DNA from 4 places in the Megasphaera sp. genome. Region 1 is predicted to be linked to each of the others. Evidence: riboswitches for the same ligand, from Rfam matches in the RefSeq annotation. Region 1 holds a riboswitch; each other region holds the start of a gene.

What was found. A riboswitch is a leader RNA that binds a small molecule or an ion and turns the genes downstream of it on or off. The one in region 1 is predicted to bind S-adenosylmethionine.
Region 2: it holds a riboswitch for S-adenosylmethionine, as region 1 does, so the genes downstream of both, ACFWUB_RS10825 (methionine ABC transporter ATP-binding protein) here and cysK (cysteine synthase A) in region 1, are expected to answer to the same signal.
Region 3: it holds a riboswitch for S-adenosylmethionine, as region 1 does, so the genes downstream of both, ACFWUB_RS02770 (putative sulfate exporter family transporter) here and cysK (cysteine synthase A) in region 1, are expected to answer to the same signal.
Region 4: it holds a riboswitch for S-adenosylmethionine, as region 1 does, so the genes downstream of both, ACFWUB_RS08070 (MetQ/NlpA family ABC transporter substrate-binding protein) here and cysK (cysteine synthase A) in region 1, are expected to answer to the same signal.

Annotation. Positions count from the first base shown of each region.
Region 1 is NZ_CP181255.1:158,036-165,634, reverse strand. Features, by position in the region: gene ACFWUB_RS00840 (nuclear transport factor 2 family protein) at 1-27, shown strand, start outside; gene ACFWUB_RS00835 (GNAT family N-acetyltransferase) at 122-589, shown strand; gene ACFWUB_RS00830 (hypothetical protein) at 842-1,090, shown strand; gene ACFWUB_RS00825 (carbon starvation protein A) at 1,384-3,081, shown strand; SAM riboswitch class I at 3,649-3,747, shown strand; gene cysK (cysteine synthase A) at 3,826-4,758, shown strand; gene ACFWUB_RS00815 (sulfate ABC transporter substrate-binding protein) at 4,791-5,837, shown strand; gene cysT (sulfate ABC transporter permease subunit CysT) at 5,850-6,695, shown strand; gene ACFWUB_RS00805 (sulfate ABC transporter permease) at 6,711-7,541, shown strand; gene ACFWUB_RS00800 (sulfate/molybdate ABC transporter ATP-binding protein) at 7,556-7,599, shown strand, end outside.
Region 2 is NZ_CP181255.1:2,277,630-2,285,228, forward strand. Features, by position in the region: gene ACFWUB_RS10805 (MurR/RpiR family transcriptional regulator) at 1-693, shown strand, start outside; gene ACFWUB_RS10810 (dihydroorotate dehydrogenase electron transfer subunit) at 771-1,535, shown strand; gene ACFWUB_RS10815 (dihydroorotate dehydrogenase) at 1,532-2,455, shown strand; gene ACFWUB_RS10820 (methionine ABC transporter permease) at 2,687-3,340, opposite strand; gene ACFWUB_RS10825 (methionine ABC transporter ATP-binding protein) at 3,321-4,364, opposite strand; SAM riboswitch class I at 4,452-4,549, opposite strand; gene ACFWUB_RS10830 (aminopeptidase) at 4,609-5,841, opposite strand; gene ACFWUB_RS10835 (MATE family efflux transporter) at 5,846-7,207, opposite strand; gene rpsT (30S ribosomal protein S20) at 7,406-7,599, opposite strand, start outside.
Region 3 is NZ_CP181255.1:562,423-570,021, forward strand. Features, by position in the region: gene ACFWUB_RS02755 (transposase) at 1-164, shown strand, start outside; gene ACFWUB_RS02760 (hypothetical protein) at 437-1,060, shown strand; gene ACFWUB_RS02765 (hypothetical protein) at 1,897-2,118, opposite strand; gene ACFWUB_RS02770 (putative sulfate exporter family transporter) at 2,145-3,629, opposite strand; SAM riboswitch class I at 3,733-3,835, opposite strand; gene ACFWUB_RS02775 (PPC domain-containing DNA-binding protein) at 3,983-4,432, opposite strand; gene ACFWUB_RS02780 (hypothetical protein) at 4,657-4,983, opposite strand; gene guaA (glutamine-hydrolyzing GMP synthase) at 5,905-7,440, opposite strand; gene ACFWUB_RS02790 (CBS domain-containing protein) at 7,545-7,599, opposite strand, start outside.
Region 4 is NZ_CP181255.1:1,677,942-1,685,540, reverse strand. Features, by position in the region: gene ACFWUB_RS08090 (tryptophan transporter) at 1-87, opposite strand, end outside; gene ACFWUB_RS08085 (energy-coupling factor transporter transmembrane component T family protein) at 100-783, opposite strand; gene ACFWUB_RS08080 (energy-coupling factor ABC transporter ATP-binding protein) at 783-1,598, opposite strand; gene ACFWUB_RS08075 (MetQ/NlpA family ABC transporter substrate-binding protein) at 1,960-2,760, opposite strand; SAM riboswitch class I at 2,794-2,887, shown strand; gene ACFWUB_RS08070 (MetQ/NlpA family ABC transporter substrate-binding protein) at 2,994-3,824, shown strand; partial or broken gene metF (methylenetetrahydrofolate reductase [NAD(P)H]) at 3,872-4,725, shown strand; gene speC (ornithine decarboxylase) at 4,901-7,060, opposite strand; gene ACFWUB_RS08055 (Fic family protein) at 7,454-7,599, shown strand, end outside.

The DNA of each region.
Region 1 (7,599 bases):
ATCCATAAATTCAAGGGCAAGGCCTGAAGGCTGTCTGTTGCGGCAGGCGGCGATGGCCTGTATAATGGAGAGAAAATAGATAGGAAAGAGGAGATTGTTTATAAAAATCAGGACGGCTACGATGGCCGATTTAGCCGCTGTGGCGGCTGTAGAGAAAGCCTGCTTCCCGCCGGCAGAAGCGGCGACGGCCGATGAATTCCGGGACCGCCTGGCCCATTATGCGGCCCATTTCTGGCTGCTCTTCGATGAAAAGGGGGACCTCGTGTCCTTCGTCGACGGCATGGTGACGGATGAACGGGATTTGACTGACGCCATGTACGCTCAGGCGGCCATGCATGACGAAAAGGGGGCCTGGCAGATGATTTTCGGCGTCAATACCCTGCCTTCGTGCCGCTGCCATGGCTATGCCGGGAAGCTCCTGGAAGCGGCCATTGCCGACGCCAGGCAGCAGGGACGACAGGGCCTGGTCCTGACCTGCAAAGACAAGCTCCTCCCGTACTATGCGAAATTCGGCTTCCAGAACGAAGGCATCAGCGCCTCCGTCCACGGCGGCGTCACATGGTACCAGATGCGGCTGACTTTTGAGTAGCCGTCGTACGAGCCCCTGCAATATAAATACAAATTTTAAATTTGTCCCTCCTGCTGGATAGTTTGTAGTGCAGAGTTTGTAGAGGATGGTTTTAAATTTAAAGCCTTCACTAAAAACTACAAACTGCAAACTTAATACTCAACAAGGGCTGTCGCATGTGCGACAAGCCCTTGTTTAATCCATGAAAAACGTGTATAATTAAAGTTAGTATGATGATTTTTATGTATGTCGACAGGGGAGATGTGTTTGTTCATGAATAAAACGATCGTTACGTCTATTTTTGTCGTATTGGCCTTATTGTTATCGACGACGTGGGACTTGCTGGCTGTCAAGATCTTGCTGACAGGCTGTCTCATGGGCTGGCTGGCCCGGACTATCGTCGCCAATTTCCAGGCCAATGCCAAAAAAGCCGCTGCCCGTAAGAAGCGGGTTCGCCGTCCGCGTGCGGCCCAGCACCGTCAGGCCAGCCAGACGAGCCAGGCCAGCGTATCCGGGCACTGAGGATGAAAAAAACTGAAATCCATAAAATATAAATAATTGTCACATTGACATGTAATATGTTAAAGGGATTAAACGAAATCATAACGTTTAATCTCTTTTTTATTCTTAAAAAATATAAGTAAAACGCCGACGATGACTTAATAGTATATTTGACAGGCCCTTTTAATCGTGTTATACCGTACACATGCGCAGAAGCGAAGATGTATTTTATGGCATTCATTTTTATTTACCTTAACATCTTCAGCTCCTCCGCACAGATCCATTTGTTTTTTGGGAGTATAGGAGGAATTTCTATGAATGGTGTTGTTTTAGTCACTTGTGCTATCGTCATCCTGGCGGTAGCCTATCGGTTCTATGGCAAGTGGCTGGCTAAGACGTGGGGCATCGACCCCAACGCCCTGACGCCGGCCCATCGCCTGGAAGATGGCCAGGATTATACGCCGTCTTCTAAGTTCACGGTCTTTGCCAATCAGTTCTCGTCCATCACCGGTGCCGGCCCCGTCACGGGCCCGATCATCGCCGCTGCCTACGGCTGGCTGCCGGCTTTCTTATGGCTCATGATCGGCGGCGTCTTCTTCGGTGCCGTCCAGGACTTCGCAGCCCTCTACGCATCCATGAAGAATGACGGCAAATCCATGGGCGTCCTCATCGAAAAGTACATCGGCACGACGGGCCGCCGCCTGTTCCTGCTCTTCTGCTGGGTCTTCAGCCTGCTGGTCATCGCCGCTTTCGGCGATATCGTCGCTACGACGTTCAATGGCTTTGCCAAGGATGGATCCATGGTCCTGCCCAATGCGGCTGCCGCTTCCATTTCCATGCTGTTCATCTTCGTCGCCATTGCCTTTGGCCTGTTCATCAAGAAGTTCAATCCCAGTGAAAAAGTACGCTTCGTCATCGCCATCGTCCTCTTGATCGCCATGCTCTATGTCGGCATCGACCTGCCGATTTACCTGGACCGCATGACCTGGCTGTACATCATCTTCGCTTATATTTTCTTTGCTTCCATCATGCCCATGTGGCTCCTGAAACAGCCGCGCGACTACATCAGCGCCTTCCTGCTGCTCATGATGATCGCCGGCGGCGTCATCGGTATCTTCATCGCCCAGCCGACGCTGAATATGCCGGCCTTCACGTCCTTCTCGGTCGGCGGCAAGGATTTGTTCCCAATCCTGTTCATCACCATCGCCTGCGGTGCCGTTTCCGGCTTCCACAGCCTCGTTTCGTCCGGTACGTCGTCGAAGACCCTGGATAAGGAACAGGATTCGGTCTTTGTCGGCTACGGTTCCATGTGCGTCGAATCGGTCTTAGGCGTCGTTTCCCTGGTCATCGCCTGCGCTGCCGCTTCCAACGGCCACGTCGCTTCGGGCACGCCGTTCCAGATCTTCTCCGGCGCCGTCGCTGGTTTCTTCACCATGTTCGGCCTGTCCCAGACGGCAGCTGCCTGCATCATGACCATGTGCGTATCGGCCCTGGCCCTGACGACCCTCGATGCCGTCGGCCGTATCGGCCGTATGTCCTTCCAGGAACTGTTCAGCGTCGATGAAGGACAGGAAATGAACACGATCCAGAAAATCTGCGTCAATAAGTATTTTGCTACGGTCATCACTTTGTTCTTCGGCTTCCTGCTCTGCTTAGGCGGCTACATGAACATCTGGCCTCTCTTCGGCTCGGCCAACCAGCTGCTGTCGGCCATGGTCCTCATCTGCCTGACGGTCTTCCTCAAGACGACAGGCCGCAAGAGCTTCATGCTCTACATCCCCATGGTCGTCATGTTCTGCGTTACCATGACAGCCCTCGTCGAATCGGCTTATGCCCTGATCATCAAGATTGCCTCGGGTAACTGGTCGTTCCTCATCGAAGGACTGCAGTTCGTCCTGGCCATCGCCCTCATGGTCCTGGCCATCTCCATCGTCTACCACTGCGGCAAAGAACTCGTCCACGCCGACAACAAAACGGCCCATCACGACGCCCAGCCCACGGCGACGCATTGAGGGTGTTAGCGGTCAGCCGTCAGCTGTACGAAGTTTGCAGTTTGCAGTTTTTAGTGAATGGTTTTAAATTTAAAGCCATTTACTAGCCACGAGCCACTAACTACTAACCACTTAAAAGGGCCTGTCGCACGAAGGCTTCTGCCATCATGCAAGGCTCCTTTCTCTTTAAAGTTTGTAGTACAGAGTTTGTAGTTTATAGAAGAAAGTTTTAAATTTTTTACCATTTGCTGCAAACTAAAAACTACAAACTTAAAACTCAAAAAAGGGCCTGCTGTATATACAACAAGCCCTTTTTACTTATAAAAAATATAATTTATAAAGTTAAATTCCTATCTAAAGCCATAGGTATAACGTTTACATTGTAAAATATGAAAGTTTTTGCTTAAAATCCCTTGACAATATACTCTGTAAAGTGTACACTCTTGGTAACGTTTCCGATAGGAAGCTATTCATTTTAGTCATCAAAGAGGTATGTTATCATGGGGTACTTAAAAAATTTGACCATCATGTGTTGTATGATATGATCGTATTGTACAACCATTCATAAGGACAATACAATACGAAACCTATTCATCCAGAGCAGCTGAGGGACTGGCCCGATGACGCTGCGGCAACCTACGTAGGTAAGGTGCCAATTCCAGCAGGAAATAACCTGGCAGATGAAGTCATGGGCATACGTCTATTTATAGCGCCATCTGCATCAGCAGGCGGCGCTTTTCTTTTTGCCAAAAAGGAGCTGAGTACATGGAGCATGTGGCAACGTATTTGACAGAGCTGATTGGCAACACGCCGCTCTTGGAACTGACTCATTGGCAGGCTCGGCACGGCCTCAAGGCCCGCGTCCTGGCCAAGCTGGAGTACATGAACCCCTTGGGCAGCGTCAAGGACCGCGTAGCGGCAGCCATGATCGACGAAGGGATACGGCAGGGGAAGATCAACAAAGATACGGTCATCATCGAACCGACGAGCGGCAATACCGGCATCGGCCTGGCCCTGGTCGCCGCCGTGAAGGGCCTGCACCTGATCTTGACCATGCCCGATACGATGAGCCTGGAACGGCGTAAGATCGTGTCGGCCCTGGGGGCGGAAATCGTGCTGACACCGGGCATCGAGGGGATGCGCGGCAGCATCGGCAAAGCCGAAGAATTGAGGGATTCTTACGGCAATGCCTTCATTCCCCAGCAGTTCGACAATCCGGCCAATCCGGCCATCCACCGCCAGACGACGGCGGAAGAAATCTGGCGCGACACGGACGGCAAGGTAGATATCTTCATTTCGTCCGTCGGCACAGGCGGCACCATCACCGGTACGGCCCAGGGCCTGAAAGGCCATAAGCCGGACGTCCAGATCGTCGCCGTCGAGCCGAAAGATTCCGCCGTCCTGCACGGCGGCCGGCCGGGCCCGCACGCCATTCAGGGGATTGGCGCCGGGTTCATCCCGAAAGTTTTGGATATATCTCTCGTAGATGATGTGATCGACGTATCCAATGAGGACGCCTACGGCCGGGCCAGGGAAGTCGCCAAGACCGACGGCCTTTTGGTCGGCATTTCGTCCGGTGCGTCGCTGCAGGCGGCCCTGGAACTGGCCAGCCGGCCGGAAAACGAAGGCAAGACTATCGTCGTCCTCCTGCCGGATGGCGGCGAACGCTATTTATCGACGGCTTTATTTGAGGGGTAAGGAATCTAAGTCGGTATAGAGGGGGAAAGAAAATGAACAAGAAGCGCATCATAGCTATACTGGCTTTTTCGGCGGCACTCGCCGTCGCCGGGGCCCTGGCTGGCTGCGGACGCAGCGATGACGCCGGGGGCGGCGGCACGATGACGCTGACCAATGTCTCGTATGATCCAACCCGTGAGTTATATAAAGAATACAATGAATTATTCCAGCAGCACTATCGTGAGACGACAGGCAAGGATATCCGCATCATCCAGTCCCATGGCGGATCGGGCAGTCAGGCCCGGTCGGTCATCGAAGGCAGCAAGGCCGATGTCGTGACCCTGGCCCTGGCCCACGATGTGTCGCTCATCGAAAGGGCCGGCCTCATCCATGAAGGCTGGCAGGGGGATTTCGCCAACGATTCGGCGCCGTACACGTCGACCATCGTCTTCCTGGTCCGCAAGGGGAACCCGAAAGGGATACGCGACTGGGACGACCTGGTAAAGCCCGGCGTGAGCGTCATTACGCCGGACCCGAAGAGCAGCGGCGGCGCCTGCTGGAACTTCCTGGCCGCCTGGAGCTGGGGCCTTGACCATTTCGGGGGAAATGAAATCAAGACCCGGGCCTTCATGACCGACTTGTACCGCAATGTGACGGTCATGGATTCCGGCGCCCGCGGCTCGACGACGACCTTTGTCGAAAACGGACAAGGTGACGTCCTTATCGCCTGGGAAAACGAAGCGCTTTATTCGATGCGCGAATATCCCGATAAGTTCGACCTCGTCGTGCCCAGCATCAGTATCCTGGCCCAGCCCAGCGTGGCTGTCGTCGACCGCCTGGCCCGGCGCAAGGGTCATGAAGAGGCGGCTCATGAATACCTGGCCTACCTCTATTCCGATGAGGCCCAGGAACTGGCCGCCAAGAACGGTTTCCGGCCGTCTAATCCGGATATCCTCCGGCGTTATGCCGACCGCTTCGATCTCAAGGTCAAGCTGACCAAGATCAGCGATTTCGGCGGCTGGGAGGCTGCGTATGTTAAATTTTTCAACGACGACGCCTTGTTCGATAAGATCATGGCCGACGTCAACGGCGATGCATAGGAGGGGAGCCGGATGAAACACTTTTTTGCCCGTTCCGGCGGGCGCAATCAGATTATTCCCGGCTTCGGCCTGTCCATGGGCATGACCCTTACCATGTTGTCCCTGCTCATCCTCATCCCGCTGGCGTCGGTCCTGGCGCACTCCCTGCAGCTGACGGCCAATGACTATGCCAAGCTCATCACCAACAGCGGCATCCGCAACGCCTTCATCACCAGCATTTCCTGTTCTGTCCTGGCGGCTTTGGTCAACTGCGTCTTTGGCTTCATCCTGGCCTGGGTCCTGGTCCGCTACGATTTCTTCGGGAAACGTCTCTTGAACGGCGTCATCGAACTGCCCTTTGCCTTGCCGACGGCTGTCGCCGGCATCACCCTTTCCAAGCTCTATTCCGATACGGGCTTCTTCGGAAGTTTCTTTGCCAGCTATGGCATCCAGATCGCCTATACCAAGATCGGCCTGACCATCGCCATGGTCTTCGTCGGCATCCCGTTCGTCGTCCGCTCGATCCAGCCGGTCCTGGAGAAGCTCGACCCGACGTATGAAGAAGCGGGCAGCATGCTCGGCGCGTCGCAGTTCACCATTTTCCGGCGCATCATCTTCCCGGAACTGCGGCCGGCTCTGTTGACGGGCTTCGGCCTGGCTTTTGCCCGGGGCCTCGGCGAATACGGCAGCGTCATCTACATTTCTGGCAACAGTGCCAAGCATCATACGCAGGTCGTTTCTTACGTCATCATGCAGAAGCTCAATTGCGTCGATTACGCCAGCGCCACGGCCATCGCCCTGGCCATGCTGGTCATCGCCTTTGTCACACTGTTTTCTATCAATATGATCCAGGTCCATCAGGCCCGGCGCGTCCAGTAGAGGAGGGGAGCCATTATGAAACACAGTAAGACGGAAATCGCCTTGCTCACGATCAGCGTCGTCTTCATCGTGGTCATGCTCATCGTTCCCCTCGTGTCGGTCCTCACCAACTCGCTGGCCGAAGGCTGGGACTTTTACGTACAAGCCCTGACGAAGCCATACGTCCTGTCGGCCCTGCGCCTGACCCTGATTGCCACGGTCGCCGCCGTCATCGTCAATACTATCGTCGGCCTCGGTGCGGCCTGGGCTATTTCCAAATTCGACTTCCGGGGCAAGCATTTCCTGACGACCCTCATCGATATACCCTTTTCCATCTCGCCGGTCATCGCCGGCCTGGCCTTCATCATGACCTTCGGCCGCATGGGCTGGATCGGTCAGTGGATCGAAGTCCTCAACGACTACTGGGGGACGGATATCCAAATCGTCTTTGCCGTTCCCGGCGTCATCTTGGCGACGATTTTCGTCACCTTTCCCTTCGTCTTCCGGGAAATCATCCCCGTCCTCAGTACCAACGGGCGCGATGAAGAGGAAGCGGCGGCCCTCATGGGAGCCAGCGGCTGGACTATTTTCTTCCGCATCACCCTGCCGCAGATCAAATGGGCCCTGCTCTACGGCATCGTCCTCTGCACGGCCCGGGCGCTGGGCGAATTCGGTGCCGTCAGTGCCTTGTCGAAACTGCGCGGCGAGACTTTTACGCTGCCCCTGGAAATCGACGCCCTCTATCAATCGGGGTCGGCCGATGCCATTACGGCGGCCTTTGCCGTATCGTCACTGCTCGTCTTATTAGCCATCATCGTCCTGCTGCTCCGGACTTTCCTCGAAGCCAAGGCCGATAAAACGTCATAAAGGAGGTGAAGCTCATGTACGTCGAAATGAAACACATCGAAAAGAATTATGGGTCCTT
Region 2 (7,599 bases), 210 kb from region 1:
ATTTCCCGGTTTTGCAAGAAATTGGGCTGCAGCGGGTTGAAGGAATTGAAGCTCATGCTGGCCGCCGATTTGTCGGCAGCGCCGCAGAAGGACTTCCACGATATCCAGGCCGGCGATACGGGCCGCCAGGTGGCGTCCAAGGTTTTTGCCAATATCGCCGAAGGTTTGCAGGATACGCTGAGCCTCCTCGATTATGATGCTGTCGATGAAGCGGCCCGGCTCATCTTGAAGGCCCGGCGGATTTATGTCTTTGGCTTCGGCAATTCGGCGACGGTCTGCATGGATATGGCCACGCGGTTCCTGCGCCTGGGACTGGCTATCCGGGAGTATGCCGACTCCCATATGCAGGTCACGGCGGCGGCCCTGATGACGGCCGACGATGTGGTCATCGCCGTATCCCATAGCGGGGCGTCGAAGGAACTATTGCAATCGGTCCAGGCCGCCAGGGAGAACGGGGCCAAAGTCATCGTCATCACCAGCCATGGCCAGTCGCCTTTGGCTGCGTTAGCCGATATCTGCCTGTGCGGCATGGGGCGCGAAGTCCAGTACACGTCAGAAGCCGGGGCGTCGCGCCTGATCCACATGGCCATCGGCGATGTCCTCTATACGCGCGTGGCCATGCAGGAAAAGGCGGTCTTTCAGGACAATATGGAAAAGATGCGCCGCGAAATCGTCAAAAAGCGGCAGCACTGATTTTGGCTACGAAAATCGGCCGTTCTGTGGTACAATAAAACTGTTCTTATTGCAAACAGAGGAAGGATGATTAGCAGGTGAAGAAATTCTTGGAAATGGCGACTATCGTCGAGAATGAAGCCATTATTCCTGAAGTATGGAAAATGGTATTCCATGCACCGCAGATTGCCCGGGAAGCGCAGCCCGGCCAGTTTGTCAATGTCCATCACGATGGGGGACAGACCTTTTTGCGCCGGCCTTTTGGCATCGTCGATGCCGATGCCGAAACGGGTCATGTCACCATCATTTACCGCCTGGTCGGCAAGGGCACAGAAGAAATGAAGGGCCTGCGCAGCGGTGACGCATTGAGCGTCGAAGGGCCCCTGGGCGAAGGCGTCTTTACGACAACGCCGGGCCAGGTCCTGCTGGCCGGCGGCGGTGTCGGCCTGGCTCCGCTCATCTTTTTGGCCAAGCGCCTGGACCATCCCATCGTGCTCGTTGCCGGCAAGACGGCGGCTGAAACGTTCTGGACCAAGTTCTTTGAACCCTATGCCGGCCAGATTTACGTGACCACTGACGACGGCTCCCTGGGTATCAAGGGCTTTGCCGTCGATGCCCTGCCGCAGATCTTTGCAGAACACGCCATCGACCGCGTATCGGTCTGCGGGCCGACGGTCATGATGAAGACCATCGCCCAGGCGTCGGCCAAAGCCGGCGTCGCCTGTGAAGTGTCCATGGAAAAGCGGATGGCCTGCGGTATCGGCGTCTGCCTGGGCTGCACCTTTGAAAGCCAGCTCGACGGCAAACGCTATAAAGTCTGTGCCGACGGCCCCGTATTTGACGCGAAGGAGGTCTTTGCATGATCAGCGAACGCATTGCCGTCCAGTTTGCCGGTATTTCCATGAAGACACCGGTCATGGGAGCATCGGGGACCTTTGGATTTGGCGTAGAATACAGTGATTTTCTCGACCTCGATCACGTCGGGGCCATTATTTCCAAGGGCATCACGCCGCTGCCGCGGCCGGGCAATCCCGGCGTCCGCGTGGCCGAAACGCCGGCAGGGATGCTCAACTGCATCGGCCTGGAAAATCCCGGCGTCGAAGTCTTCAAGCGGGATATCCTGCCCAAGGTCCAGCAGGCCTGCCAGACGCCGCTCATCGTCAATATATCGGCCGGGACTGCCGAAGAATACGGCGAATTGGCAGCTCAGCTCGACGTCGACGGCGTGGCTGCCCTGGAAGTCAATATTTCCTGTCCTAACGTTAAAGAAGGGGGCATCGTCTTCGGGACCCAGCCGGAAGCGGCTGCGGCTGTGACGCGCAGTGTCAAGGACCATACCTGGAAACCGGTCATCGTCAAACTGTCGCCAAACGTCACGGACATTACGGTCATGGCTAAAGCTGTCGAAGCGGCCGGTGCCGATGCCGTATCGCTCATCAATACCCTGACGGGCATGGCCATCGACATCAAGACCCGCCGCCCCTTGCTGGGCAATATCACCGGCGGCCTGTCCGGCCCGGCTGTCAAGCCCATTGCCCTGCGCATGGTATGGCAGACGGCTCAGGCCGTATCCATCCCCATCCTCGGCCTGGGCGGCATATCGACCTGGCAGGATGCCGTCGAATTCATGCTGGCCGGTGCCAGTGCCGTCGCCGTCGGCGCCCATAACTTCGTCGACCCCAGAGCCGTCGAAACCATCGCCGAAGGCCTGGACCAGTATTGCCGAGAAGAAGGCATCGAACATATACAGGATATTGTAGGGGCATTGGAGATTCGTGGCTAGTGGCTAGGGATTAGCAGTCAGCGGTCAGCCGTCAGCAGTTAGCCGCGGTCCCATGGACCGCTTTGTAGGGGCCGTCCCAAAGAGCGGCCCGTTGTGGGAATCCCATTCACGAGCTGCCCTGGATATACGCCAAGACATTTATATACCCATTTGCGTGGACGGGCGCCCCACGGGGCGCCCCTACAGAAAAAAGGAGCTGTCGCATGTGCAACAGCTCCTTTTTTCTATTATTTATTTCTTATTCTTTTTTCGTGATGCGAAGTCGCCGCCGGCCTGGATGACGTTGACGACGACGATGAGGATGATGATCGTCGCCAGCATGACGTCGGGACGGAATCGCTGGTAGCCATAGCGGATGGCGATGTCCCCGAGGCCGCCGCCGCCGATGGCGCCGGCCATGGCCGATGCTCCGATGAGGTTGACGATGAGGACGGTGATGTTATTGATGATCGTCGGCAAGGCTTCGGGAATGAGGACCTTGCGGATGATCTGGAACGGCGTAGCCCCCATGGATTCGGCCGCTTCGACGAGGCCGAAGTCGACGTCGCGTATGGACGTTTCGACGAGACGGCTCAGGAAGGGGATGGCGACGATGGTCAAGGGGACGCAGGCTGCCGTCGTACCGATGGACGTGCCGGCAATGAGACGCGTCAGCGGGATGATGGCGACCATGAGGATGATGAACGGGATGGAACGGATGATGTTGACGATCGTGCCAAGGATTTGATTGATGAAGCGGTTTTCCAGGATATGGCCCTTGCTGGTCGTGACCAGGGTGATACCCAGGGGAATGCCGATGATACCGCCAATGACCGTGGCGACGGCGACCATGTAGAACGTTTCTTCAATGCCTTGGAGCATTAACTTAATGATTTCTTGGGACATAACCTAAAACCTCACTTCCAATCGGTAATGTTTTGATGTACGAGAATGCCTTGGCCTGTGTTTCCATATCGCCCATGATGACGACGATGAGGTAGCCGAACGGTTCATCCTGGATGTAGTCGATGTTGCCGTAGAGGACGCTGACTTCGACGTTGAATTTGCGGACGATGTCGGCGACGACGGGGTCGCTGGTCGCAGCGCCTTTGAAGCGCAGGCGGACGAGCATGTAGCGGTCCGGCGACGGCTGGTCGGTGACACCCAGGTTCTTGATGCCTGCCGGCAGTTCCATATTGATGATGGACGTGACGAAATCTTTCATGGTCTGGGACTGAGGATTGGTGAAGATGTCGACGACGCGGCCCATTTCCTTGATGACACCGCTTTCGATGACGGCGACGCGATGGCAGATTTCCTTGACGACGGCCATTTCATGGGTGATGACGACGATAGTGATGCCCAGGCGTTTATTGATGTCCTGGAGCAGTTCCAGGATGGATTTCGTCGTCTGCGGGTCCAGGGCCGACGTGGCTTCGTCGCAGAGCAGGATTTTCGGATCGCTGGCCAGGGCACGGGCAATGCCGACGCGCTGTTTCTGGCCGCCTGAGAGCTGGGACGGATAGTTGCCGGCCCGGTCGCTGAGGCCGACCAGGTCGAGGAGGGAAGCGACTTTCTTTTCGATGACGTCTTTGGAAGCGCCGACGAGTTCCAGCGGGAAGGCAATGTTTTCGGCAACCGTACGGGATGATAAGAGATTGAAGTGCTGGAAAATCATGCCGATGTTCTTGCGTTCTGCCCGCAGCTGGGATTCATTCATCTTGGTCAAATCCTTGTCGTCGATGATGACCTGGCCGCTCGTCGGTTTTTCTAACATATTGATGCAGCGGACCAGCGTCGATTTGCCGGCACCGCTCTTGCCGATGATACCGAAGATCTCGCCGTCGTCGATGGTCAGGTTGATGCCTTTCAGGGCCTGGACCTGTGCGGCGCCGCCGTAGGTCTTGGTAATATTTTTCAGTGTAATCACAGTATCAACTCCTCAAAATAGGCGTAACTAGAGAAAGCAACCACAAAAAAAGGCCGTCATGCAGATGACGGCCGTATATACGGTTTCATTTCATCTGTCGGAATGTTCCGTTGGAATTGGCACCTTCCCGATAGGGGGTTGCCGCAGCGTCATCGGGCCAGTCCCTCAGCTGCTCTGGATGAAGGGTATATGGTTGTTGCGTCTTATAATAGCACGGATGGCCGGGATTGTCAATGGAAAATCGTTATTGCGCCCAGTCGCCATCGGTAAAGACCGGCACCGTCGTGCCGTCGGCCCTGGTCCCGGTGATGGTCAGGTCCGGCGAGCCGACCATGAAGTCGACGTGGATCATGGAGTCGTTGAGGCCGGCTGCGGCGACAGCATCTTTGTCCATATCAGCACCGCCAGCCAGGCAGGTCGGGTACGATGCGCCCAGGGCCAGGTGGCACGAGGCGTTTTCGTCGAAGAGTGTTTCATAGAAGAGGATACCCGACAGGGAAATGGGCGAATGATAGGGGATGAGGGCTACTTCGCCGAGGCGGCAGGCGCCGTCGTCGATGGCGATGAGTTTCTTCAGGACGTCTTCGCCCGTTTCGGCGGCAGCGTCGATGACTTTGCCGTCTTTGAAGGTCAGGTGGAATTTGTCGATGAGGTTGCCGTTATAGACCAGGGGCTTGGTGCTGTAGACCGTGCCGTTGACCGCATCTGCCTTGGGGGCCGAATAGATTTCTTCCGTCGGGATGTTGGCATTGAACAGCAGGTGGTCCGCCGTTTCTTCCATGCCGCCCTGCCAGATATGACCGGCCGGCAGGCCGATAGTCAGGTCCGTTCCCAGGCCGTTCGTATAGTGCAGGCTGGTGAAATGCTGGTCCGTCATCCAGGTCCGGCGCTTCTTCAATTCGGCCAGATGGGCGTCCCAATCGGCCAGGGCATCGGCACCGTCGGCACGGGACGACTGGAGGATTTGCTTCCACAAGGCTTCGTAAGCGGCGGCTTCGTCGAGGTCCGGATAGAGCAGTTTGGCCCAGACGGCACTGGGGACGGCGGCGACGAGCCACGTCGTCTTCGAGGCCATCATGCCGTCGATGTATTCCTTCAAGGCTTCATTCTGGGCTTTCTGCTGGGCAAAGATTTTATGGGTGTCGATGCCGTCCATGAGGTACGGATTCGCCGAGATGAGGCTGAGGAAGGCCGCTTTCTTATGGTAATAGTAGAGGCTGAAATCGCGGCGCCAGTCCGGCAGGGACTCGAAATACTGCAAATCTTCGTGTTCGTAGCGCAGGCGGGCCAGGTCGTCAGACCGCCAGTTGCAGACGACCTGGGCGGCGCCGGCCGTATAGGCCTCTTTCGTCAGGAGGGCGACGAAGTCGTGCGATTCGACAGGGGCATTGATGACCAGGGTCTGACCTTTCTGGAGATTCAGGCCCTTCTGCAAGAGGACGCGGGCATAAGCCGTTAATTGTTTGGTAGTTGGCATAAAATCACTCCTTAGTAGATGAGGATAGGACAGGGACTTTCCAGGCCGTATGCTTCCACAAGCGCCAGTTCAGGGCGCTGGCATTGATGGCCAGGCTGATGATGAGGCTGATCCAATAGCCATAGGGCCCGTAGGACGTGACGTGGGCCATGGCATAGCCCATAGGGATGCTGATGAGCCAGTAGGTCACGAAAGCGACGTAAGTGATGATCTTGACATCCTTATAGCCGCGCAGGATGCCCTGGACCGGCGTGCCGGCGGCGTCGAAGAAGGAAAAGGCGACGGCGTAGAAGATGAACATGCGGATGGCCCAGAACGTTTCGGCATCGCTCGTGAAGATGGCGGCGATATGATCGACAAAGTGGTAAGTCACGACGATGAGGGCGATGGCGATGGTCAAGGCCGTCATCTGGCAGAGCACGGCATACTGCCGGGCAGCGGCGTAGTTGCGGGCGCCGACTTCGTAGCCGATGACGATAGTCGCCGTCAGGCTGATGCTCCAGGGCAGGGTATAGGTCAGGGTCGAGAAACTGATGGCTGCCTGGTTGGCCGCCAGGTATAAGGTGCCGAATTCGGCCATGAGCAGGCCGACGATGGAGAACAGGCTCGTTTCGCAGAAGACGGCGATGAAGATGGGAATGCCCAACTCCAGCTGATGATGGCCATGATACCAGCTGAAAGGCCGCAGGCGGCTCCAGAGATGGTAAGAGCGGAAAGGCTCCATCCACTGCAGGACGCCCACGAAGAGCAGGAAGGACAGCCACGACGCGATGGTGATGGCATAGCCCGTACCGATACCGCCCATAGCTGGAATGGGGCCGGCGCCGAAGATGAGCAGGCGGAAGAGGATGATCGTCAGGACCAGGTTGGTCACTAAGATGGCCATGGAAACGTGGGTCTTGCCGTGGGCGTCGACGATGTAGCGCATCGTCGCCTGCAGGCAGATGGGGACCAGTCCCAGGGCCAGAGCCTTGAGGTATTCCCAGGCGATGTAGCGGACCGGTGCGTCGAGGCCCATAAAGTCGAGAAAGGGCGGCAGCAGAAAGGCGCCGGCCAGGAAAATGACGGCCGTAAAGCCCAGGCTCAAGTAGAGGCTCTGCATAATGTACGTCGGGATTTCCTCGGTCTTCTGAGCGCCCCGGAGCTGGGCGATGATCGGCGAGATGCCGAAGAAGATGCCGCACAGGCCGGCAAAGACGGGATACCAGATATTGACGGCTACGGCGACCCCGGCCAGGTCAATCGTCCCGGCCTGACCGCTGAAGATAGAACTGAAGACGGATGTCCCGACCTGGGCCATCTGGGTCAGGAGCAGGGGAAAGAACAGGGCCAGGAAATGGCGTAATTGGAACCAATGGGGGAACATGATATCCTCCTTGTATGAAAAAGGGCTTGTCGCACAACGACAAGCCCTTTAAAGTTGGTAGTGGCTAGCAGTTAGTTGTTAGCGGATGGCTTTAAATTTAAAGGTCTTCTTCAAACATCAAACCTTAAACTGTACAGAAAAAGGGACCGTGCATGATGGCCGAAACCTTCATGCGCCAGTCCCCCTTTTCAGTCGAACTTATTTACCCATAGCATTGACTTTGGAAGCCAAACGGGATTTTTTACGAGCTGCAGTGTTTTTATGGAGAACGCCTTTCTGTGCGGCGCTGTCGATTACGCTGCTAGCTTTATCGAATGCTTTTTTAACAGCTTCAGCGTCACCAGCGGCGATAGCTTCGGTCGTACGGCGGATAGCGGTATGAACAGAAGATT
Region 3 (7,599 bases), 400 kb from region 1:
ACCAAAACGCCAGTCCACAAGAGCTGCGAAGCCATATAAGCTGGCAAATACAGCGTGAAATATTTTTAGGCACTTTGGTCTCTAAAGCCCAAACCGCAAAAAATCCAACGGACTTAGTGCAGGCCTTGTGTAAACTGGTTTCGTCAACTTCCGAGGTAGCGTAAAAGTTGTAAAGTGCTGTCATACTTTATACAAATCCAAAAAAATCCGGGCCTATAATGCAGTATGTAAAAATGTCAACTACGGTACAGGAGGCCAGGAATCATGACAAGCCCAAGCCGTCCAAAGCCCCCGCTGGGACGCTACGGTCCGCCAGGGAATCAACGACTTCATCGCGGCTTACGGCAAAGATTCGCCGAACTACGATAAAAACAATCATCCCTATGCCGTCTTCGATTTCGACAATACGACATCCATCCTCGACGTAGGCGAACAGTTGGAAGTCTGGCAGCTCGATCATCTGCAATTCGCCGTCCCGCCGACACAGATGAAGTCCGTCCTCATGACGGGGATCCCAGCTGATAAATTAGACGCCATCCGCGCAGCCGTTTCCTATTTCAAAGTCCCTGGCGTCAAAGATGTCCTGGCCATGACCAACAAAGTAGACGCCAATGGCCGTTACCTCAATCAGTACGATTACGACCTCCATCCCCAGACCCAGGGCGTCGGTAAAGCCGAAACACTGGCAAAAATCCTGGTACCGAAATACAAAGGCCACGGCCCCAGCTTCACGGCTATGGATTCCCAGGGGGATTTCAACTTCTGCACCGAATTCAAAGACACGAAAGAAGTCTTGGTCATCAACCGGACGCGCACCGATGACGCTGCCCTCTGCGCCGGCATTGCAGCTTACCAGAAAAAACACGGCATCGACCTCGCCGCAGCCAACAAAAATGGCGACAGCCTCTTCCTGATCCAGGGCCGTAACGAAAACAAAGGCGAATTCTGGAACGACGACAAGACCCTTCTCTTAGGCAAAAAGACGCATCCTACCTGTCCGATAAAGCCACCAAAGCCGAAACAGAACTCGAACAAGGAAAAACCATCGTCCAAGTATTGAAAGACAATACGAAATTAAAAGACAAATATCAGGGATATAAGACGCGGTAAAATCTGATTATCTCCTCAAAAAAAGGACTAGCACATGATATGGTCGAAACCTTCATGCGCTAGTCCTTTTAACTTTGATAGAGGCCTGACGGCCGGGCGTAAAGTCGTTCATCGAATTTTGGGGCCGACGGCCCCGCCGGTCGCAGACCGCAGTTCGCAGGCCGCCTCAGAGTCAAATGCCGCCTTGCGGCAACATATTTAGAATAACGACATCGCCTCGAGTGACCCTCGGCTCGTAAAAAATGCCCCGTCTGGGACCTTCGTTCATTTCTATCGCCTGATTGCGATTCCGTAGGGGACGTCCCAAAGGGCGTACCGCCGCGACTTGTGTGAATAGCCGGTGCCATGACAGATGCTCGTGGCTCGTAAAAGCCTGCCATTATACTCAGATGGGCTGTGATGAAATCTCGCAACGGGCCGCACAAGGCTCCCTTTATAGGGGAGCTGGCCGCCAAAGGCGGTCTGAGAGGTTAAAGGTCGGCCCCTATGAATGCCCCGATTGGGGCTATTTTTGCAATCTGCTACCTGCGACCAGCGCGCTTCGTTTATTTCATGAGTTTATCACGGCATAGCCGCAGCTGAATCCGAGGAAAGCAAAAAGAGGCTGTCGCATTAAGATAGCCTCTTTTTGAGTATTAAGTTTGCAGTTTTTAGTTTTTAGTGAATGGTTTTAAATTTAAAGCTATTTTCTACAAACTACAAGCTTCGTACTACAAACTTTAAAGAGAAAGGGGCTTCGCATGATGGCAGAAACCTTCGTGCGACAGCCCTTTTCCATAATAAGCCTCAGCCGAAGACTTCAAAGATGACGATGAACAAGGCCATCAGTCCCAGGCCCAATCCCAGGGAATAGGCACAGAGTTTTTTTTCGATGGGCTGCAAGGGGAAATATTCGTCTGCATCCCGTTCGAGCTGTCCCGTATGGGTCGCAGCGTCTGTCGGGGTTACGGTTTGGTTGTAGTAATATTCGTCAGCCGTCGATGCGGCAGAAGTGATTCGCGATGCCATAGCAATTAATCCTTTCTATGATGAAGTTATAATGTCGGCGGAACAATGCCGTGATAGAAGATGTAAGAAATGAACAGGCCGACCCAGATGATGAAGCCGACGAGGGCTACGGCATAGACGCCGATGACACGGCCCAGGCCGGATTTCCAGAGCTTGCGGACATTCGTGACCAGGCCGATAGAGAAGAAGCAGAGGCCAAAGAAGACGGCCCGCAGGAGGTTAGCCTGTCCGGCGCCGGCTTTCGCAGCGTCGACGATGCCCGGCTGCAGCCAGCCAGCTGCAAAAATGACGACCAGGGCCAGGACGAAACCGATGATGAATTTCGGGAAGCGTTCCCAGATTTCCCGTTTGGAAACCTTGCCAGCCCCGGATGCGACGGCTGCCCGCGGGTCATTGAGATGGTAAATGGACCAGACGATAGCCAAGATGAAGGACCAGACGCCGATGAAAACGTCGATGAAGACCTTGGACGTCGTCGCAGCCATGAGGATCCAGCCTTCCTGGTAATTGACGCCGAATTGCTGGAGCGCACTGTTGCGGATGAGCGTATCTGCGATTGCCCCGGATGCGACGGCACCGCCATCACTCTTGATGACCAGGCCCAGCCAGGACCCGGCGACCATCGGTTCACTGGGCAGGAAATAAGCAGCTGCAAAGGGCAGGATGAGCAATTCTACGGCAACGAAGACGATGATGACCGATGCCAGGATAGTCGGGATGATCTGGCGCGCCTTGATGGCACTGCCCGTAGCAATCGCTGCGGCGACACCACAGATGGAAATGCCCGACGCCATGGGAGCTGCCCATTCCGGCGTGAATTTAAAGAATTTCCGGGCCACGAAATAGACGATAGGCCAGTAAATCAGGTAGGCTTCGACGACGGCGCACATGCCGCGGACGATGACCGTACCGGCCAGCCCCAGGGCACTGATGGCCTGGATGCCGATATTCATGCCCAAAATGACGATGCCCGTCTTGATGTACCATTCCGGTTTGGCAGCATCAGATAAGAAACGCGTCACTTTCGGGAAAAAATTACCGATGACCAGCCCGGCCAGCAGGGCAATGACAAAGCCCAATTCGCCAAGACTCAAGGACCAGCCGATGTTAAAAGCTTCCCGCTTATTCGGCGTCGCTGCCAGATAAGCATAATTGCCGATGACCGTCGCCGCCATGGTGATCCAGTAAATCACGGTATAACCGGCGACGAATTTCTTGACCTTCGTCCCCATGAAATACGCACCGATAGACGTTACGACCAGGGTAAATACATACGTCGCCACTAACGACCCGATACTGCCGAGCCAGGCAAACCCTTTCGACCCCGGCCCGACCGCCTTGGACGGGTCGATCCAGACACCGAACTTAGCAGCCCAGCCGAGCAAATCGATGTGCCAGATCTGTCCGGCACCGAGGACGACGATAAATAATCCGAGCCATACGGCCCACCAGTCTTCGCTTCGCAACAGGCCCGACCGGTTGACGGCCTGTGCAGATACTTCGTTACTCATACGAACACCCCTTTTACAAAATAAATAAAGACGTGCCGATGACAAAGCCATAAAAAAAGCGCGCCATCAGCTACAGATGACGCGCAAAATCCCTTCCATTTCTCGCTCATCTGCCGGGAAAACTCCCGCTGGAATTGGCACCTTCCGTCCCCACGGAGGTTGCCGCAGCATCATAGGGCCAGTCCCTCAACTGCTCTGGATGATTGATATTCATTCATCAAACATATAAAATGTTTACCCAAATAGTACACTATTAGGTATGTTCTGTCAATCCTTTCATTTGAAAATAAAGTATAAAGTGAAAAGATCCTCAGAAGTGCCGACCAATCGGGAGATACAAGACAGTGGCCAGCTTAATCCGTTTCTGGCCCGAAATCCCAAAAGCCGGTCCCCGTTTCTGGGTCATATTTCCGCCGAATCCGTCCTTCTATAACGGGGCGCAATTCGATTTCTGCCGTGTACAGTACCTCTATCGATTTGATGTGCCCTGCCGCAACATGATGTTCCCCATCCTGTTTATAAGAAAAAGCAGCGTGAGTATGATGAAAATAAGTTCCATCATCATCGCTGACGATATTGCCTGTCAACGAAACCAGCTCCAGCATCCCCTTCAGCTCTTGAACTTCAAAACTGCCCGTTTCTGGGATGAACGTCTGTATTTCTGCCGAACGGCACCCGCCGATGCCCGAAAAAATGGCCGATGCAATCTGTTCTTTCTGACAGATTCCCAGAATCGTGCTGATGATTTCATCCCCCTTATCCATCCGGATATAATAAGTTTCACCAAATTTGCGATAATCCATACGTCATGCCTCCTGTAATATCATAACCTACTGCCACTGTAAGACCGGCACCAGAAAAGAGACTTGTTAGTTCGTTTGTAGAGTACCCTCTCTATTGATCCATATAGGCTGTAATCGAAACGATTTTACCATTCTCCACACCAAAGCTCAATCCACACATTCCCGAAGGATGAGTGAAAATAAGTAATTTCTTCATAATAACGCCCTTCCCGTTTCACAAGCGCTTACAATTTTCCAAGAGTCTTCAACGCATAGAAACCACAGCTAGCCAATTGTTCCATGTGAGATTGTTGTTGCAAGCCGAATTCCCATTGATGCCACTGGTCTTCGCTTTCAAGTTTCCAAAAACCTAAGTCCGAATGAGGCCTATTGTCATAAACAAAAGTATACGCCGTACCGTCATCATCAATAACGTTGATTGCTGAACGGCTATAAGATTGAACCATCCCAAGATTAACAGCAGAGCTTTCATCTGCATAAAAGGCAAACACTGTATTTCCTATCAATAAAGTTCCAGTAAGTAGCAACATACTTACAATTCGTTTCATCATATGCCTCATCCTCCTTAAAAAGACTTACCTCTCAATCTCAATATATGCTATATAGATTCTACAAAAAACTTATAAAGTCCTGCAAAGGAAATTTGTAAATTCAGAATTAATGACACATCATGTGATTCGTGATTCATAAAGACCTGCCATTATATCAGAACAGGCTACGGTAAAATCTCACAGCGGGCCGCCCTGTCCGGGTCGGCGCCTACGCACAAGGCCGTTGGCCGTGTATATTTTGTATCCGGTGAACGTTGTTTCCATTTATCGCCTGGCTGCGATTCTGTAGGGGGCGTCCTGATAAAGGCGGACAGCTACAGCTGTCCGTTTTGGCAACCGTCCTGCGCCTTCTTATGGTCGGCGCCTGACGGGCCAAAAAGGCCGCGTGAATTTTGTGCATAGCCGGAATTTATAACGAATGGCACATGGTCGTAATACAATCATAAGTTCGTCGCGGCGAAGCCGCATCGTAGGGGCTCACACGTGGTGAGCCCGCGTGAATCCTGTACGTAGCCGTAATTTATGACGAGTGGCACATGTTCGTAATACGATTTGAGTATCTCGCGGCGAAGCCGCATATGAAACCGAGGAAAAACACGCAGCTCGGTGTTCGTGATTCGTAAAGGCTCTCCATAATGTCAGAACAAGGTGTTGTTAAATATCGCAGCAGGCCGCCCTGTCCGGGTCGGCTCCTACGCACAAGGCCGTTGGCCGTGTATATTTTTACATTGCAAATCTACTCGGCTTTTGTAACCGCTTTTGTTTTATACGTATAAAAATGCACATTTTTTGTTCGAGAAATTTGGCAAAAATAGGCCCTAAAAAAGGTTTTTTAAATTTTTCTGGTACACTTTTGGAACTTTTGAAAAAAAGAAAGCCTCACAAACGGCTTGGTTAAGCGATTTGTGAGGCAATTTGCAACTATTCCCATTCAATCGTTGCGGGTGGTTTACTGGTGATGTCGTACACGATGCGGTTGATGTGGTCTACTTCGTTTACGATGCGGCTGGAAATTTTATCGAGGACGTCGTATGGGATACGCGCCCAGTCAGCCGTCATGAAGTCGGTCGTGGTGACGCCGCGCAGGGCCAAGGTGTAGTCATAGGTACGGAAGTCGCCCATGACGCCGACAGAGTGGTTATTGGTCAGGACGGCGAAGTACTGGTTGATATCGCGCTGCATGCCGGCATTGGTGATTTCTTCGCGGAAGATGGCATCGGCATCGCGGAGGATGGCCAGTTTTTCTTTGGTGATTTCACCCATGACGCGGATAGCCAGGCCCGGTCCCGGGAAAGGCTGGCGCCATACGAGGTATTCTGGCAAGCCCAGTTCGGCACCGAGTTCGCGGACTTCGTCTTTGAAGAGGTTGCGGAGCGGTTCGATGAGGCCTTTGAAATCGACGACAGCCGGAAGTCCGCCTACGTTGTGATGGCTCTTGATGACGGCTGCATCGCCGGCACCGGATTCAATGACGTCGGGATAAATGGTCCCCTGGGCCAGGAAATCGACGGAACCGATTTTACGGCCTTCATCTTCAAAGACGCGGATGAATTCTTCGCCGATGATTTTCCGTTTCCGTTCAGGGTCGCTGACGCCTTCGAGTTTCTTCAGGAAGCGTTCCGACGCATCGACGCGGATGAAGTTCATGCCGCTGTCCTTGAAGGCCGCTTCGACTTCGTCGCCTTCGTTCTTGCGGAGCAGGCCGTGGTCGACGAAGATACAGGTCAGCTGGCTGCCGACGGCTTTGGAGATGAGGGCTGCTGCGACAGAGCTGTCGACGCCGCCGGAAAGGGCCAGGACGACTTTGCCGTCGCCGACGGTTTCTTTGATATTGGCAATAGCCGTCTTGGCATAGTTGGCCATAGTCCACGAACCGGTGCAGCCGCAGACTTCAAAGAGGAAGTTATGGAGCATTTCCTTGCCGTGTTCCGTATGGAGCACTTCCGGATGGTACTGCATGGCATAGAGCTTCTTAGCCGGGTTCTGCATGGCAGCGACCGGGCAGTTGGCCGTGTGGGCTACGATTTCAAAGCCTTCCGGGATGGAAGCGACGTAGTCCTGATGGCTCATCCAGACGATTTCTTTTTCCTGCAGGCCTTTGAACAAAGGCGAAGCCGTATTGACATCGATTTCGGTCTTGCCGAATTCGCGCATGTCGGCGTGTTTGACTTCGCCGCCTAAGGTCTGGGCCATGAACTGCATGCCATAGCAGAGGCCGAGGACGGGGATGCCGAGATGGAAGACTTCTTCTTCGATCTTCGGCGCATTATCTTCATAGACGCTGCCAGGACCACCGGTAAAGATGATGCCCTGGGGCTGAAGTTCTTTAATCTTTGCAACTGCTTTGTGATACGGGTATACTTCACAGTATACGTGGTTTTCACGGACGCGCCGTGCAATGAGCTGGTTATACTGACCACCAAAATCGACAACGATGACGAGTTCTTTGGTATCCATTAAGTGCCTCCTCGTGAAATACTTTCTGCGGCAGCGGCCGCTGCCTAAATCATTCGATTATAATATTATAGCACACGAGGCAGAGAGTGACTAGTCACAAAGGTCTAATACTTCCATTCCCGGTACAAATCTTTGAGGATGCAGGCCCGGGTGATCATG
Region 4 (7,599 bases), 810 kb from region 1:
CATGAGCGTCGTAATGGTGATCCAGCGGAACTGGCCGCCCTGACGATGATGAAATTCTAATTTAGCAATATCTGCAACAGTTTTCATCTTTCTTCCCTCCTAAACCAAGTCTTGCAGGCGCAAGTAAACGACAAAACAGCTCAGGGCCAGCATGATGACAATGCCCACATAGTCGCGGCCTTTCGGGCGGACATTGCTCATGAAGCTGTGTTCGTTGCTGCCGAAACCGCGTAATTCCAGACTGAGTGCCATCGTTTCCGACCGGCCCAGGGACTTGAGCATCAGCGGCTGGACGACACTCATATAATTGATGACTTTCTTAAAGACATTGCCCTTCGTCGACAGACCCCGGCAGGCCTGGGCTTCCTGGACGGCCTTGCTTTCGGCGATGAAATCGGGTACGAAGCGCAGGGCCGCCGTGAACATGAAGGCATATTCATAAGGTATCTTGATCTGCTTGACCAGGGCGGCCGTCAAATCCTGCAGGCGCGTCGTCGTCAGCAAGATGATGAAGACGATGGTCATGGCCAGCATGCGCAGGCCCGTGACATAAGCCGATTCCAGGGACCCGCCGCCCAGGAGCTGGACGACAGCCAGGAAGACGGCGAAGACGGCCAGGCTGAAGACGGCCTTGAGGTTGCGCGACAGGCTGCCGCATAATCCCAAGAGGATGAGTTCGATGACGACTAAGATGACCAGGGGCAGCGTCGTATGCATGACCAGGGCCCAAAAGGAAAAGGCGAAGGTGCCGATCAATTTCGTAACAGGGACCAAATTCTTCATCATTTTTTCATACCTCCAATCCGTTCCAGCATGGCTGTCGTAAATTCTTTCATCGATTTACAATAAGGAAAATCAGGAACCGCCATGGATAAAGTGACGGCATCGGGCCGGCTCAGACCCAGGTCATATAGATCATCGCGCTGGGTGAACAGTTCCTGCGGCGTCCCGTCGAAGGCCTTGGTATGATTGCCGATGACCAGGACGCGCTGACAGTATTCGGCGAAAATATCCATGTCATGACTGATGATGAGGATGGTCATGCCCTTTTTATTGAGGTCCGTCAGCAAGGCCATGAGCTGGTCCTTGTCTTCACTGTCCTGGCCGCTCGTCGGTTCATCGAGAACGATATATTTCGTATGCATGGCGATGGCTGATGCAATGGCGACGCGCTGTTTTTCGCCGCGGTTCAAGTTGGGCGGATAGGCTTCAGCCAGTTCCGTCAGTTCCGTTGCAGCCAGGGCTTCGTCGACGGCCTGGCGGATCTCGTCGCGGCTCATGCCCAGCTGCTGCGGCCCGTAGGCTACTTCTTCACGGACCGTCGGCCGGAACATCTGCCGTTCCGGCCGCTGGAAGACGTAGCCCATGAAATGGCTGCGCACAGAAGCATCGTCATCGTTGATGACCTTGCCGTCATACAGGATTTCCCCGGATACGGGCTTTTCCAGCCCCATGAGCAGGCGCGTCACCGTCGTCTTGCCGCAGCCGTTGCGGCCGCCGAGACCGATGAATTCGCCCTCACCGATCTGTACATTTACATGTTCCAATACGGGCACGCCATTGCCGTAGTTGAAACTGACATCTTTCATTTCCAGCATCTTTCTCTCCCCTTCTATTTGAAGACACAAAAAAACCTTCCGTCCCTATACAGGGACGAAAGGTTTGATTTCTTCCGCGGTGCCACCCAGATTGACTCAGTGAGTCCAGCTCTACATGTACGGCATAAGCGATACACGTTTCTTTGATAGCGGTGGAAATACACCGTCGCACCCTACTGGTCACCGTTCAGGCCGCATCTCCCGAATCCATTCTATCCGCCGGTCCGTGCCGAACTCCCACTGCCATCGGCTCGCTGGAACTGCCACAATCGGATATACTCGTTTCGTTCATCGACAAATCCATTTAGATTTTGCTTTATTATATACTTGTAACGCGCCTATTGTCAAGCCTTAGGCCCGCCTATTCAGCCGGTTCGATGGTGCCGTTGTATTTATCGGCAATGAACTTCTTGACAGCATCGGAATGGAAGATTTCAGCAATCTTCTTGTACGTCGGGTTGTCCTTGTCCTGAGCCCGGACAGCCAGGACCATGACGGCCAGCGGTTCGTCTTTCGGTTCCAGGAAGATGCCCTGTTCTTTGACGTTGAGGCCGGCGCTCATGACGTAATTCATAGTGATGACAGCGGCATCGACATCACCGAGGCTGCGCGGCAACTGGGCCGCTTCGATTTCCTTGAACTGGAAATGCTTGGGATTATCGACAACATCAGCCGGTGTAGCTTTGAAACCGACACCGTCCTTGAGTTTCAAGAGGCCAGACCGCTGAAGGAGTGCCAAGCCGCGGCCACCGTTGGTCGGGTCATTGGGGATAGCAATGACGGCACCGTCGGGCAAAGCGTCGACACTCTTATATTTATCACTGTAAATCCCCATGCGCATGAGGATCGTATTGCCGATAGGCACTAAATCAGTGCCATTCTGCTTATTGAAATTATCCAGGAATGGCTTGTGCTGATAGCTGACCAAGTCAATATCTCCATCAGCCAGGGCCTTGTCCGGCGTAATGTAGTCGGAAAATTCGACAACCTTGATGTGAATCCCCTGTTTTTCCGCTTCCTTAGCCACGGCTTCGACGACTTCAGCATGAGGACCCGCTGTGGCTCCGATCTTGATTTCCTTGTCGCTGCTGCCGGCACTCTGGCCATTAAGTATAGTTTTGTCAATGCCCTTAAGATAGACCTTGACAAATAGCCTATCCATGATAAACTAAGAATCAAGACAACTTTAGAACGACATTTATCCAGAGTGGTGGAGGGACTGGCCCTATGAAACCCGGCAACCGACGATGACGGTGCTAATTCCTGCGGATTATTCCGAGAGATAAAGAATCAGCCATCAAACCTCTTTCTCTTTCGGAAAGAGGTCTTTTTTATGGATAAAATGACGGAACAGGATAGTCTATATTATTCTATATTTTGTTAGGAGGAATCTTCATGAAAAATCTCAAGAAACTCTCGCTTCTCGCCGCTTCGGCCCTGCTGGCCGTCGCTTTCCTGGCTGCCGGCTGCGGCAGTGATTCCGCTTCCAGCGGCTCGTCTTCCAAGAACACGACGGTCACCGTCGGCGCTACGCCCGTACCGCACGGCGAAATCCTCAACGAAATCAAGCCGCTCCTGGCCAAAGAAGGCGTCGACTTGAAAGTCGTCGAATTCACGGATTACGTCAAACCGAACTTGGCCCTCAACGACAAGGAACTGGATGCCAACTTCTTCCAACATTCGCCGTACCTCGACAAATTCAACAACGAACACGGCACGAAACTGAAAGCCATCGCCAAGATCCACGTCGAACCGATGGGCATTTATTCCCACAAAATCAAGGATTTGAAAGACCTGCCGGATGGTGCTAAAGTCGCCATTCCTAATGACCCGACCAACGGCGGTCGCGCCCTCCTCATCCTGCAGAGTGCCGGTCTCATCGGCTTGAAAGACGGCGGTAACATCACATCGACCGTACAGGATGTCGAAAAGAACGACAAGCATCTCCAGTTCGTCGAACTCGAAGCCGCTCAGATTCCCCGTTCCATCGATGACGTAGACATCGCTTTGATCAACACCAACTTCGCTATGGAAGCCGGCCTCAATCCGCTGAAAGACGCTCTCTTCCTGGAACCGAAGGATTCGCCGTACGCCAACGTCCTCGTCATCCGTGAAGGCGATGAAAATCGTCCGGAAATCCAGAAACTCGTCAAAGCCCTCCAGTCTCCGGAAGTCAAGAAATTCATTGAAGACAAATACCAGGGCGCAATCCTGCCGAGCTTCTAATAAAAGTTGGATGTTTGACGTTTGATATTGAGGGGGAATTCATATACATGCATACGAATGAGCTTTTTGCCAAAAAAACGGTCTTTTCTTTTGAAGTCTTTCCACCGAAACGGGACATTCCCGTCGAAACGGTCTATCCGACCCTGGACGAGCTGAGCCAGCTCCATCCTGACTTCATCAGCGTCACCTGCGGCGCCGGCGGCACGGGCGGCAACCGTACCGTCGAAGTCGCTACGTACATCAAGCAGTTAGGCTGCGAAACGGCGGCCCATATGCCCTGCATCTACCTCACGGAAGAAGCAGCCCTGCAGAACTTGAAAGAATTGAAAGAAGCGGGCATCGAAAACATCCTGGCCCTGCGCGGCGACGAAGTACCGGGCCGCGAACGGGCTCACGTCTTTGAACATGCCAGCGACCTCGTAGCCTTCATCAAAGAAAAGGAACCGGACTTCAACGTCATCGGCGCCTGCTATCCCGAAGGCCATACCGAAGCCAAGACCCTGGCTGCCGACATCCGCAACTTGAAGACCAAAGTCGACGCCGGTGCCAGCGAGCTCATTTCTCAGCTATTCTTCGACAACGCCCTTTTCTACCGCTTCCTCGAACGCTGTGAAATCGCCGGCATCAACGTCCCCATCGAAGCCGGCATCATGCCCGTCACCAATAAAGCTCAATCGAACGCATGGTCACCATGTGCGGCGCTACACTCCCCATCAAATTCCAGCGGGCCATTGCAAAATACGGTGACACTCCCGAATCCATGCGCGACATCGGCATCGCCTACGCCATCGACCAGATCGCCGACCTCCTGGCCAACGGCGTAGACGGCATCCACGTCTACACCATGAATAACCCGTACATCGCCAAAAAAATCGCCGAAGCCGTAAAGACATTGTTATAGAAATCTTTGTACATCACCTCTATAGTAGGGGCTTGCACGTGGCAAGCCCGTCCCAGAACATTAGCGAGTCTCAAGTTCAGGGAATGCATTGCCAAATCTCTAGCGGGTCGCCCACGTGGCGACCCCTACAGTGAAAAAAAGAGAGGCTGTCTTAATACGACAGTCTCTCTTTTTTTCACTCTTTCAGCACATACCCATAGGCGTGGATGCGTCCATCGTCTTCTTTTTCCAGATAGACGCCCTGGATTTCCGAGGCGAAGCCCGGCAATTCATTGAGGCCTTCTTCCAGGGCCTTGAAATACTGGACTGCCGTATGGGACCAGCGTTCGCCCGGGACGACGCAGAGGACGCCCGGCGGGTACGGCAGAGCGCCTTCGAGGGCGATGCGGCCTTCGATTTCATCGAGGGGCACCAGCTCACCCTGGCCGCGGATGAAAGCGTATTGCGCATCCTGGGCATTCATGGCGTATTCCGGCAAGTATTCCCGACGGAAGAGTTTCTTCTGCAGGTCCTTGACGTTCCGCGCCTTATAGAAATCATGCATTTCCTGACAGAGTTGGCGAATCGTATAGCCGGCGTAGCGGTCCGGATGTGAGTTGTAGACGCCGAGGAGGACTTCCTGCATGGGGACATCGTGGTCGACGAAGCGTTCAAAACGGACCAGCTGGGACACGAGGAGGCGCATCTTATTCTTATTTTCAGCCGGTGTCAGCAGGAAGAGGATCGAATTCAAATCACATTTTTCCGGGATGACGCCGTTACCGCGAAGGTACGTCGCCAGGATGTTGGCATGGATACCGAAATCTTCGTACTGTCCCGATTCAGCGTCGATGCCCGGTGTCGTCAATAACAATTTGCAGGGGTCGACGAGGTATTGCCCCGGCCCGTATCCTTCAAAAGCATGCCACTTGGCATCCGGTTCAAAGGTGAAATAAGCCAGGTCGTTGGCCATGTCATCTGTATTGCCATCCTGCCAGGGTTTGCCGTAGACCGTCGGTGCCACGAACGGCCGGATATAGTGGCAGCGGCGCAGGATATCCTTGCGGGCTTCGATACCCATTTTCACGCAGTCCATCCACATCTTGCGGCCAGCCGCACCGGCATGGATTTTGGCGTTGACAGCGATAGTGGCGAACATGGGATAAAAAGGACTCGTCGACGCATTGGCCATAAAGGCATTGTTGAAGGTCTTGTGGTTGCAGTAGCGGGGCTGGTTATGGATATGGTTGTCCTTCTTGTGGATCTGCGAAGCCTGAGAAAAACCAGCCTGCTGCTTATGGACCGACTGGACGACCATGATGCCCGGATCGTCTTCATGCAAATCGAGGAGCAGCGGCGAGCAATCCTTGAGCATGGGAATGAACTGTTCATAGCCGACCCAGGCCGAATCAAAGAGGATGTAGTCGCAGAGATGGCCGATGCGGTCGACGACGTAGCGGGCATTGTACAGCGTCCCGTCATAAGTGCCGAGCTGGATGACAGCCAGGCGGAAAGGCCGCTTGGCCTTGGCTTTTTCCGGAGCCCGTTCGGCTGCCAGCTGGCGCAGATACGTTTCATCGAAACAGTGGGCGTCGATGCCGCCGATGAAGCCATAGGGATTGCGGGCCGTTTCCAAATAGACCGGCGTCGCCCCGGCCTGGATGAGAGCCCCGAGAGCGACGGACTTGTGATTGTTGCGGTCATAGAGAACCAAGTCGCCAGGCGTCAGCAAGGCATTGGTGACGACCTTATTGGACGACGAAGAGCCATTGAGGACGAAATAGGTCTTATCGGCATGGAAGACTTCGGCTGCAAAATCCTGCGCTTCCAAAGCCGGCCCTTCGTGGATGAGCAAATCACCGAGGGTCACGTCGGCATTACAGATATCGGATTGAAAAATATGAGGTCCATAGAAATCATAAAGATAGCGTCCTGCCGGATGCTTCTTGAAAAACAGGCCGTCCTGATGGCCCGGGCAGTCAAAAGGCGTATTCTTTTCACTGACGTAATCGACGAGGTCGGCAAAAAACGGCGGCAGCACAGCATGTTCATAGCGGCTGGCCAGGCGTTCGGCCGTCGAAATACAGCGGCTCTTATTGACCATTTCTTCCGTAAAGACGACATCGACCTTGTCGATATACTGGTCCGGCATCTTCTCGCCGCCCGGCATGATGACCATGATGGGAATACCGAATCCCGTTTCATCGATCTTGTCGATGTAGGCAAAATCCTGGTCCGAAATAACCGCTACGGCCACATCGGTGAAATCCGTCTGCTCAACAGGCACGATTTCCCGGTCGCTGTCAACGAAATAATACTGTACATCAAAGCTGTAAGCTATCTTCAAATGTTTCATATGTCTTCTCTCCCTATCCTCTTCCTTTGCATTGATATTTTAATAAATACAGCCCTATTGTACGCAATTCCCCCATGAATAGCAAGAAAAATATTTCGCAAACAGTACATTGGGGCCTAAAAAGTCGTTCATCGTAGGTCGTTCGTCGTTCATCGAATATGGGGCCTGACGGCCCCGCCGGTCGCAGGCCGCCAAAGGCGGTCTGAGAGGTTAAAGGTCGCCCCCTACGCACAAGGCCGTTGGCCGTGTATTTTTTTGCGAACTGCGACCTGAGCTCTATACTGGTCATATTATCAATTGCCGAGTATAATAAAAGTGAAACCTCAAAATTTCCATTTTTTGAGGTCTCAGAATCATGAGATAGCAAAAATCGCTTTTTTTGAGGTAACTGCCATGAAATATGAATCCCTGTATTCACTCTATTACAAAGACAGCCAAATATGGGAAAAAGTATATCAGGAACGGTTTCACAGCCCCTTTAGCCGTCATTTGCCTTTGGCGATAAAGCAGTATCATCGTTGGCAAAGCCATCCTGCTTT